DNA from 2 places in the Bartonella sp. SL320 genome. Region 2 is predicted to be linked to the other one. Evidence: predicted binding sites of a transcription regulator. Region 2 holds the regulator's gene; the other holds the start of a gene.
What was found. The regulator HrcA, encoded in region 2, represses chaperone genes, less so after heat shock. The targets are predictions, from matches to a motif close to GTTAGCACTCNCNNNNNGNGAGTGCTAAC.

Region 1: the regulator HrcA is predicted to act here: its motif matches at 2,212-2,240, upstream of groES (co-chaperone GroES).

The regions. Positions count from the first base shown of each region.
Region 1 is NZ_CM185143.1:377,412-382,422, reverse strand. Features, by position in the region: gene groL (chaperonin GroEL) at 158-1,801, opposite strand; gene groES (co-chaperone GroES) at 1,864-2,160, opposite strand; gene fumC (class II fumarate hydratase) at 2,391-3,779, shown strand; partial or broken gene fumC (class II fumarate hydratase) at 3,980-4,246, shown strand; partial or broken gene fumC (class II fumarate hydratase) at 4,447-4,742, shown strand.
Region 2 is NZ_CM185143.1:29,678-34,688, forward strand. Features, by position in the region: gene thpR (RNA 2',3'-cyclic phosphodiesterase) at 393-932, shown strand; gene grpE (nucleotide exchange factor GrpE) at 1,024-1,692, opposite strand; gene hrcA (heat-inducible transcriptional repressor HrcA) at 1,819-2,889, opposite strand; gene rdgB (RdgB/HAM1 family non-canonical purine NTP pyrophosphatase) at 3,379-4,026, shown strand; gene hemW (radical SAM family heme chaperone HemW) at 4,023-5,011, shown strand, end outside.

The DNA of each region.
Region 1 (5,011 bases), 350 kb from region 2:
CCATAGGGAAAAAACCATGAGAGATAGAAAACAAAGAGGGAGTATTGGAGTCTTCTTTTCTACCTGAAAGATTTACAAAAAATGTGAGAAACAAAAAAATAGACAAAAAAAACGGGTCAAAAAGACCCGTTTCTTTATTCTCTCTAGGGAAAAGAACTTAGAAATCCATTCCGCCCATTCCACCCATTCCACCAGCTGGCATTGGAGGCATTGGAGCATCTTTCTTTGGAACTTCAGCAACCATTGCTTCTGTTGTAATCAAAAGGCTTGCAATTGACGCCGCATTTTGAAGAGCAGAACGCACCACTTTCACAGGATCAACAATTCCCAAAGCAATCAAATCACCAAATTCACCGGTTGCGGTGTTGTAACCAAATGTGTCAGCATTATTTTCCAATACCTTGCCAACGATAATCGCTGCTTCTTCACCGGCATTGGTTGCGATTTGACGGGCTGGTGCTTGAAGAGCACGACGCACGATATTAATACCGGCTTCTTGGTCAGGATTGCTTCCCTTAACGGTCAACGCACTTGCTGCACGCAACAATGCGGTACCACCACCAGCAACAATACCTTCTTCCACAGCTGCCCGTGTTGCATTCAATGCATCATCCACACGGTCTTTCTTTTCTTTCACTTCAACTTCTGTTGCACCACCCACACGGATAACAGCAACACCACCAGCCAATTTAGCCAGTCTTTCTTGCAATTTTTCACGATCATAGTCAGAAGTTGTTTCTTCAATCTGCGCTTTAATCTGATTAACGCGTGCGGTAATTTCAGCCTTTTGTCCAGCACCATCAATAATGGTGGTGTTTTCTTTAGAAATATTCACTTTCTTTGCGCGTCCAAGCATATCCAAGGTGACATTTTCAAGCTTAATACCCACATCTTCAGAAATAACCTGTCCAGAGGTCAAGATAGCGATATCTTCAAGCATGGCTTTACGACGATCACCAAATCCAGGTGCTTTTACAGCCGCAATTTTCAAACCACCGCGCAACTTGTTAACCACGAGTGTTGCCAAAGCTTCGCCTTCCACATCTTCAGCGATAATAAGAAGGGGTTTTCCAGACTGAACAACAGCTTCCAAAACTGGAAGTAAGGATTGCAAATTAGACAGTTTCTTTTCGTGAATAAGAATGTAAGGATCATCAAGATCAGCAACCATTTTCTCCGCATTTGTAACAAAATAAGGAGAAAGATAGCCGCGGTCAAATTGCATTCCTTCGACAACTTCCAATTCCGTTTCAGCAGTTTTTGCTTCTTCCACGGTAATGACGCCTTCATTGCCTACTTTTTCCATGGCATCTGCAATCATTTTACCGACTTCAGCCGCACCATTCGCAGAAATGGTTCCCACTTGTGCAATTTCTGCTGAAGTTTGGATTTTTTTAGCCTTTTTGAAAAGATTAGCCACCACTTCATCAACAGCAGCATCAATTCCGCGCTTAAGGTCCATTGGGTTCATACCAGCAGCCACGGCTTTAACACCTTCTTGCACAATAGCATGTCCCAAAACTGTTGCCGTTGTGGTTCCATCACCAGCAATATCGTTGGTTTTAGAAGCAACTTCACGCAACATTTGCGCACCCATATTTTCGAACTTATCTTCCAGTTCGATTTCCTTTGCAACGGATACACCATCTTTTGTGATGCGCGGCGCACCAAATGATTTATCAATCACCACATTGCGCCCTTTAGGGCCGAGTGTCACCTTCACCGCATTAGCAAGGATGTCGACACCGCGCAACAAACGCTCACGCGCTTCACGGCCAAATTTGACTTCTTTAGCAGCCATTTAATTTCTCCTTGGAGTTTTTTTCACAATAGTACAAGAATGAAAAAATGAGCGCTTCTCAATTAGCCCATAATTCCCATAATGTCCGATTCTTTCATGATTAAGAGGTCTTCGCCATTAATCTTGACTTCAGTTCCAGACCATTTTCCAAATAAAATACGGTCTCCTGTTTTGACTTCTAAAGGCACGCGCTTTCCGTTATCATCCAGAGCGCCATTGCCAACCGCAATAACTTCGCCTTCTTGTGGTTTTTCTTTTGCTGTATCAGGAATGATAATCCCACCAGCAGTTTTATTTTCAGATTCAACCCGACGGACAACGACACGATCGTGAAGCGGGCGGAATTGTATATTAGCCATGTTTTAAATCCTTAAAACTGAACATAATTGCATTAATCTTAGAAAGTTCTTGCTAGCACTCTATACATGTGAGTGCTAACACTATCCAAGATATAAAATCGGCCTTTCTCGATGTCAAGGATAGCCATAAAATAATTTCTCTTAAATAAAGCTTCCACATCTTGCTTCTTCTTGTACTTTCGCGTTATTTAGCTTTTTTAAGAACCCGTGAACAAAAAAGGATCTTAATCATGGTTGAAACACGTCAGGAAACGGATAGCTTTGGAACGATTGCGGTACGCCAAGATCGTTATTGGGGTGCACAAACTGAACGTTCTCTGCATAATTTTAATATTGGCAGTGAAAAGCAGCCTCTTGCCATTATTTATGCCTTAAGCCTTATCAAAAAAGCCGCAGCTCTTGTCAATATGGACAAAGGAAAACTCCCGCAAAACATTGGAAAAGCCATTGTTACCGCCGCTGATGAAGTTCTTTCTGGCGCTTTTGATGAGCATTTTCCCCTTTCTGTTTGGCAAACAGGCTCTGGTACGCAAAGCAATATGAATGTCAATGAAGTGATTGCCAACCATGCCAGCATGCTTTTGGGAGGAAAGTTGGGAAGTAAAAAGCCCGTTCATCCCAATGACCATGTCAATATGAGTCAATCCTCCAACGATTCTTTTCCCACGGCACTTCACATTGCCACCACATTGCAGACGCGCCAACATCTCTTTCCCATTCTTGAAGCGCTCATTTCCACTTTAAAGAAAAAGGAAGAAGAATTTGCCGATATCATTAAAATTGGCCGCACCCATACACAAGATGCAACACCCTTAACGCTTGCACAAGAGTTTTCAGGTTATCGGGTTGCTCTAGAAGCCAATCTTCAGCGTATTGAAACAGCCCTTACCGATGTTCAAATGCTGGCGCAAGGTGGAACAGCTGTTGGAACAGGGCTCAATGCCCCCAAAGGTTTTGATGTTGCCTTTGCCGAAACAATCAGTGCCCTCACTGGGATATCCTTTAAGACGGCACCCAATAAATTTGAAGCACTTGCGCATCATGGCGCTCTTGCGCATTTCCATGGAAGCTTAAATGCTCTCGCCGCGGATCTGTTTAAAATTGCCAATGACATTCGGTTTTTAGGCTCTGGTCCGCGTTCTGGTTTAGGTGAATTAAGTCTGCCTGAAAATGAACCCGGCTCTTCTATCATGCCTGGCAAGGTCAACCCCACCCAATGTGAAGCCATGACCATGGTTGCAGCCCAAGTTTTTGGCAATCACACCAGCGTTACCTTTGCTGCAAGTCAAGGACATTTTGAACTCAATGTTTATAAGCCTCTTATTGGCTATAATGTCTTGCAATCCATTACCCTTCTTGGGGATTGCATGCGCTCTTTTGATCTCCATTGTGTCCAAGGACTGCGTGCCAATCGTGTTCATATTCACGCACTCATGGAGCGTTCACTGATGTTGGTCACAGCCCTTGCCCCAGAAATTGGCTATGAAAAAGCCGCTGAAATTGCCAAAGCTGCCCATAAAAATGATACAACTTTGCGCACCGAAGCTCTTAAAGCAGGCGTTTCTGGAGAAGATTATGACCGTCTGGTTGACCCCAAAAAGATGATCGCGCCCCAATAAAGAGCCCAATTAAAGAAGAGGCAAAGCTCTCTAAACCGTGATCCATCAAAAACATCGGGGCCCCATGCCCCGATGATGATGATAACCCACAGTATTCATTTTCAATTTCGGTCCTTATTCCTCCAGCTTTTAATCCAAAGTGGAACGGCTGTTGGAACAGGGCTCTTAGACTCTCGTCTTAGATGCTCCCCATCACCCCACTTGAAAATAATTGCATGCGCTCTTTTGATCTCCATTGTGTCCAAGGATTGCGTGCCAATCGTGTTCATATTCACGCACTCATGGAGCGTTCACTGATGTTGGTCACAGCCCTTGCCCCAGAAATTGGCTATGAAAAAGCCGCTGAAATTGCCAAAGCTGCCCATAAAAATGATACAACTTTGCGCACCGAAGCTCTTAAAGCAGGCGTTTCTGGAGAAGATTATGACCGTCTGGTTGACCCCAAAAAGATGATCGCGCCCCAATAAAGAGCCCAATTAAAGAAGAGGCAAAGCTCTCTAAACCGTGATCCATCAAAAACATCGGGGCCCCATGCCCCGATGATGATGATAACCCACAGTATTCATTTTCAATTTCGGTCCTTATTCCTCCAGCTTTTAATCCAAAGTGGAACGGCTGTTGGAACAGGGCTCTTAGACTCTCGTCTTAGATGCTCCCCATCACCCCACTTGAAAATAATTGCATGCGCTCTTTTGATCTCCATTGCATCCCAATGTTTTGTCTAAGGACTTGCGTAACAATCGTGTTCATATTCACGTGCTCATAGGAATGCTCACTGATGTTGGTCACAGCCCTTGCCCCCAAAATTGCCCCAGAAATTAACTATGAAAAAGCCGCTGAAATTGCCAAAGCTGCCCATAAAAATGATACAACTTTGCGCACACAAGCTCTTAAAGCCGGCGTTTTTAGGAGAAGATTATGACCGTCTGGTTGACCTTAAAAAAGATGATCGCGCCCCAATAAAGAGCCCAATTAAAGAAGAGGCAAAGCTCTCTAAACCGTGATCCATCAAAAACATCGGGGCACCATGCCCCGATGATGATGATAACCCACAGTATTCATTTTAAATTTCGGTCCTTATTCCTCCAGCTTTTAATCCAAGGTGGAACGGCTGTTGGAACAGGGCTCTTAGACTCTCGTCTTAGATGCTCCCCATCACCCCACTTGAAATAACAGCTTTGACAACGTCTCTTTGACAAAGTGAAAAAGAAAGACGACACGTCTTGGGAGCT
Region 2 (5,011 bases):
CTGTTACCCAACTTCATCGTACGATTTACATCTTTACAAAAAAGAGAATTCTTAATTGTACTGAATATGTGTGCTTTTAAATGAAAAAAATATCAAGATAATTTCACAAATCAGAAATCAATCAACTTTCCTTATCTTCTGATAACTTTGTAGCTTTTCATAATACAAAAATAATTTTCAACTGCCTATCATTGTGATGCATATCATGAAAATGCAATTCTTATCGATATTACAACTATCTTCTTTAAAAAATAAGCTTTGTACGTTCATAATTGTGGTAAGCATTTTTTAGACATTCTTTTTCACAACTATTGCCTTATCTTCTATGACACGCTTCGCTTTCAATTTATCTGTCATTGTACAGCATCTTTTCGTTATAAGGAGATAATATTATGGATCGTCTATTTAGTGCTCTTCAAATTCCTCAACAAACAACACAACAACTGATATCGTTGCAAAATGGCTTACCAAATGCGCAATGGATTAATCCGCAAAATTTTCATGTCACTTTGTCTTTTTTCGGTGAAGTTGAAAATGATACAGAAACTGCACTTATGCATGCCTTTGATACAATAAATCTCCCTCCTTTTATGCTACAAATGAGGGGTTTTGATGTTTTTGGTTCGGAAAATACGCCACATTCTCTTGTTATTCGCATCGAACCTTGTGACGCTCTCAATCTTTTACACGAGAAAATGCAATGTATTCGCAGTCATTTAGGTCTAACGCCTGATGAAAAGAAATTTATTCCACATATTACCCTTGCGCGGCTGCTCGATATTAAACCTGAAGACCTTCCTCCTTATCTATCCTCTCGGGGTGATTTTTCATTTTCTCCTTTTAAGGTCGATCACTTTGTTTTATTTGCATCGCCATCTCCCTCAAGTGATGCTAGGTATCTTGTCAAAGGAAGTTGGGTGCTTCAAAGATAAAAGGGTGTTTGTAACACCCTTTAAAGCTTTTTGAGAAAAGACCCCATACATGCAAAATTGCAAAGAATGTGCATTTTACGTTGGAGGCTTATTATTGATGTGAAGCCGTATCAGTTTCAACAGAAGCGTCTTTTTTTCCTCCTTTGGCCACACCTACTATAGCTGGACGTAAAACCCTTTCTCCGATAATATAACCGGCCTGAACTACTTGTTGAACAGTGTTATCGGGAACATCGGCATTAGGAATTTCAAACATCGCTTGATGAAAGTGAGGATCAAACTTTTGTCCATCTGGGTGAATTTTCTGCACCCCATGACGTTCTAATGCTGCCATCATGGCACGTTCAGTCATTTCAACACCTTCTGCCAATGATTTCAAACCAGCATCACTTTCCCGTGCACCTTCTGGAATTGCTTCCAAAGCACGATTGAGATTGTCAGAAACAGATAACATATCCCGTGCAAAATTAGCAATGGAATAGGCCCTCGCATCTGCGACATCACGCGCCGTGCGACGTCGAAGATTTTCCATATCTGCAGCAAGACGCAAAAGCTGATCTTTCAGCTCTTTATTTTCATTCTGCAAAGATGCTAAAGGATCAATCTCATTACTTTCTTCTTCAACGTCTTCATGTGCTTCTGTTTTATGTGTTTTTAAAAGTTCATCTGCTGCTTGTTTAAGTGTATTACGATCAGCTGGATTTTTTAAATCACAATTTTCAAATGAAGCGTCAGTAAATTTGTTTTTTTCATCAGACATAAAAATTCTATTCCTTCATAAGATTTGTTATTCTCGATATCGAAATTTTACAGACAAAAATCAAGGGGTATTGATGTATATTAATATAATGAGCTTTTATAGTACAAATACTTAAACTGCATCATTTTAACGTAATAACTGTGACACAAGCTGAGCTGTATAATCAACCATGGGAACAATCCTTGCATAATTAAGCCGTGTAGGACCAATAACGCCTAAAGCACCAATGACTCTTTGTTGTGAATCACGATAAGGTGCCACGACTAAAGAAGAACCAGAAAGTGAAAACAGTTTATTTTCTGAACCAATAAAAATTCGTACCCCTGAACCCGCATCCGTTAAATCGAGAAGTTGTGCCATACTCTCACGTGTTTCAAGATCATCAAATAAATGGCGTAATCGTTCTAAATCTTCTTCTGCTTTCACATCTTCAAGCAAATTACTGCGTCCACGAACAATGAGGTGTATTTTATGATCCGCCCCTTCTCCTCCCCAAAGAGCTAATCCTGTTTCAACAAGATGATGCGATAAATCATCAAGTGCAGCTCGTGTTTCTGCGCATAAACGAGCAATTTCCCCTTTAGCTTCATTCAATGTACGTCCTTGAATATGCGCATTAAGAAAATTCGTTGCTTCTGTCAATTGCGCATGAGTAACCCCTTCTGGCAAATGAACAATCCGATTTTCAACTTCACCTTGTTGAGTTACTAAAACAGCAAGAGCATGCTCTCTATCAAGGCGCACAAATTCAATATGTTTTAATGTTCCTTCTTGTTTTGTTGCAAGAACAAGTCCTGCCCCACGTGAAAGATCGGAAAGAACGCGACTTGCTTGAACAAGAAAATGTTCAACCGATTGCGCATGACCTGCCTCTTTGACTTGCATCTCAATATTTTCCCGCTCCTCATTTGGCAAATCACCCGCTTCCATAAATGCATCAACAAAAAAGCGTAAACCCGATTGTGTTGGCATCCGCCCCGCAGAAACATGCGGTGCATAAATCAAACCAAGATGTTCAAGATCACTCATCACATTGCGAATCGTTGCAGGGGATAGTGTTTGTTGCAAAAGTCGCGAAAGATTGCGTGACCCTACAGGTTCACCATCATTAAGATAGGCTTCAACAATATGGCGAAAAATATCACGCGAACGCTCATCAAGATATTTAAATTCATTATCAATAGGTTTGTGCTTCATCACAATTGTTTCACTACTTTTAAAAACACTCTTCTCTTATATAATTTTTGCCAAGCTTTGGTCAAATAGTCTAAAGTAGTATAAGTATAAAAATATATTATTTTATTGAGCCGTAAAATACCATCTTTTAGAATGATGATATAAGGCATATAAATATATAAATTATGCGTGAGGTGTTTTTTAGAATGTGTGATTGGGTATTTAAGAGAGGGATTGATCTTTTTTAAGGACTTGCTAAGGGAATCTGAGTTGTTTACAAACTACTGGGAGTAGAAAATTAGATTTCTTCCATAAAGAGGCTCTCATAAAAATAAAGGTTTTTATAAAAAAGAGCGTCTCTCGTGTCTTTTTAATTTATTTGAATAAAATATTATAAAGCATGTAAAAAAAATCTTATCATGTAAAATCGAGCAGAGCGTGTATCATAAGAATTTTTAAGCTGATTTTTAGTATAACAGTAGTTCCCTTTTCACTTTTGGAGAAATCTATATGAGAAGTATAGAAGATAAAAAACTTGTCATTGCTACACATAATGCCGGCAAATTACATGAAATCACTAATTTGGTTGCGCCTTTCGGTTTAATAATACAATCGGCAAAAGAGCTCTGCTTGCCAGAACCAAAAGAAACGGGAACAACATTTGAAGAAAATGCTTATATTAAAGCTTTTTCAGCAGCAAAAAAGACAGGACTGCCCGCTCTTTCTGATGATTCAGGCTTAGAGGTGGATGCATTGGATGGTGCACCAGGCGTTTATACAGCTGATTGGGCGATTCAAACTGACGGTACACGTAATTTTCCAAAAGCGATGCAAAAAATAGAAGATGAACTCCAAAAAGTCGGAGCGCGAGAAAAAAGTCAACGAAAATGCCGTTTTATATCTGTCATTTGCATTGCATGGCCTGATAACCATGCAGATTATTTCCGTGGATGCGTTGAAGGAACATTCATTTGGCCTCCACGAGGAGACAAAGGTTTTGGTTTTGATCCTATTTTTTTACCAGATGGATATGAGAATACCTTCGGAGAAATGTCAACAGAGCAAAAACACGGCTGGCAACACAATGACATTCCCCCTCTTTCACATCGCGCACGAGCTTTTAAACTTTTGGCAGAAAACCTTCTGGCAGTCTCATGAACGAACCTTTTGGCATTTACATTCATTGGCCATTTTGTACAGCTAAATGTCCCTATTGTGACTTTAATTCACATGTTCGCATCCATGGTGTTGATCAACCACGTTTTGTCACCGCCTTTGAACGCGAAATAGAAACGCAATACCACAAAATAGGTCCACGCCATATTACCAGTATTTTTATTGGTGGGGGAACCCCCTCTCTTATGGAGCCGCAAACTGTTGATGCCCTCTTGCAGGCACTTGCAAGGAAATGGATACTTGATGATAAAGTTGAAATTACATTAGAAGCTAATCCATCCAGTGTGGAAGCAGAGCGCTTTCGTGGATACCGTGCTGCGGGTGTTAATCGCTTATCTTTAGGGATACAAGCGCTCAATGATAAAGCATTGCGCAAACTTGGCCGACTCCATAATGTGGAACAAGCTCTTTGTGCCATTGCTTTAGCACGGAAAATTTTTCCACGTTTATCCTTTGATCTCATTTATGCTCGACCCGAACAAACCCTTGAACAATGGAAATCTGAACTTATACAAGCCATTGATTTGGCAGCAGACCATCTTTCCCTTTATCAATTGACGATCGAAGAAGGAACCGCCTTTAAACGACTTCATGACGCAGGGAGGCTTAGCCTTCCTCCATCGGAACTCGCAGCAGATATGTATCAGCTTACCCAAGAAATAACAGCTTTGTATGGACTTCCTGCCTATGAAATCTCAAACCATGCCATGCCTGGTGCTGAATCAGCACACAACCTTCTTTATTGGCGTTATCATCAATATGCAGGCTTTGGTCCAGGAGCACACGGGCGTTTCATTGAGAACATACCAAATCCTTCTTCCGCCTTTTCAAAAACACCTTTATCACACCTTGAAAACCATGAACGTTATGTCACAATCAATGAAAAGCATCCTGAACAGTGGCTTGAATTGGTCGAAAAAACAGGGCATGGCTGTATTGAAACAGAACGATTAACTCTTGAGCAACA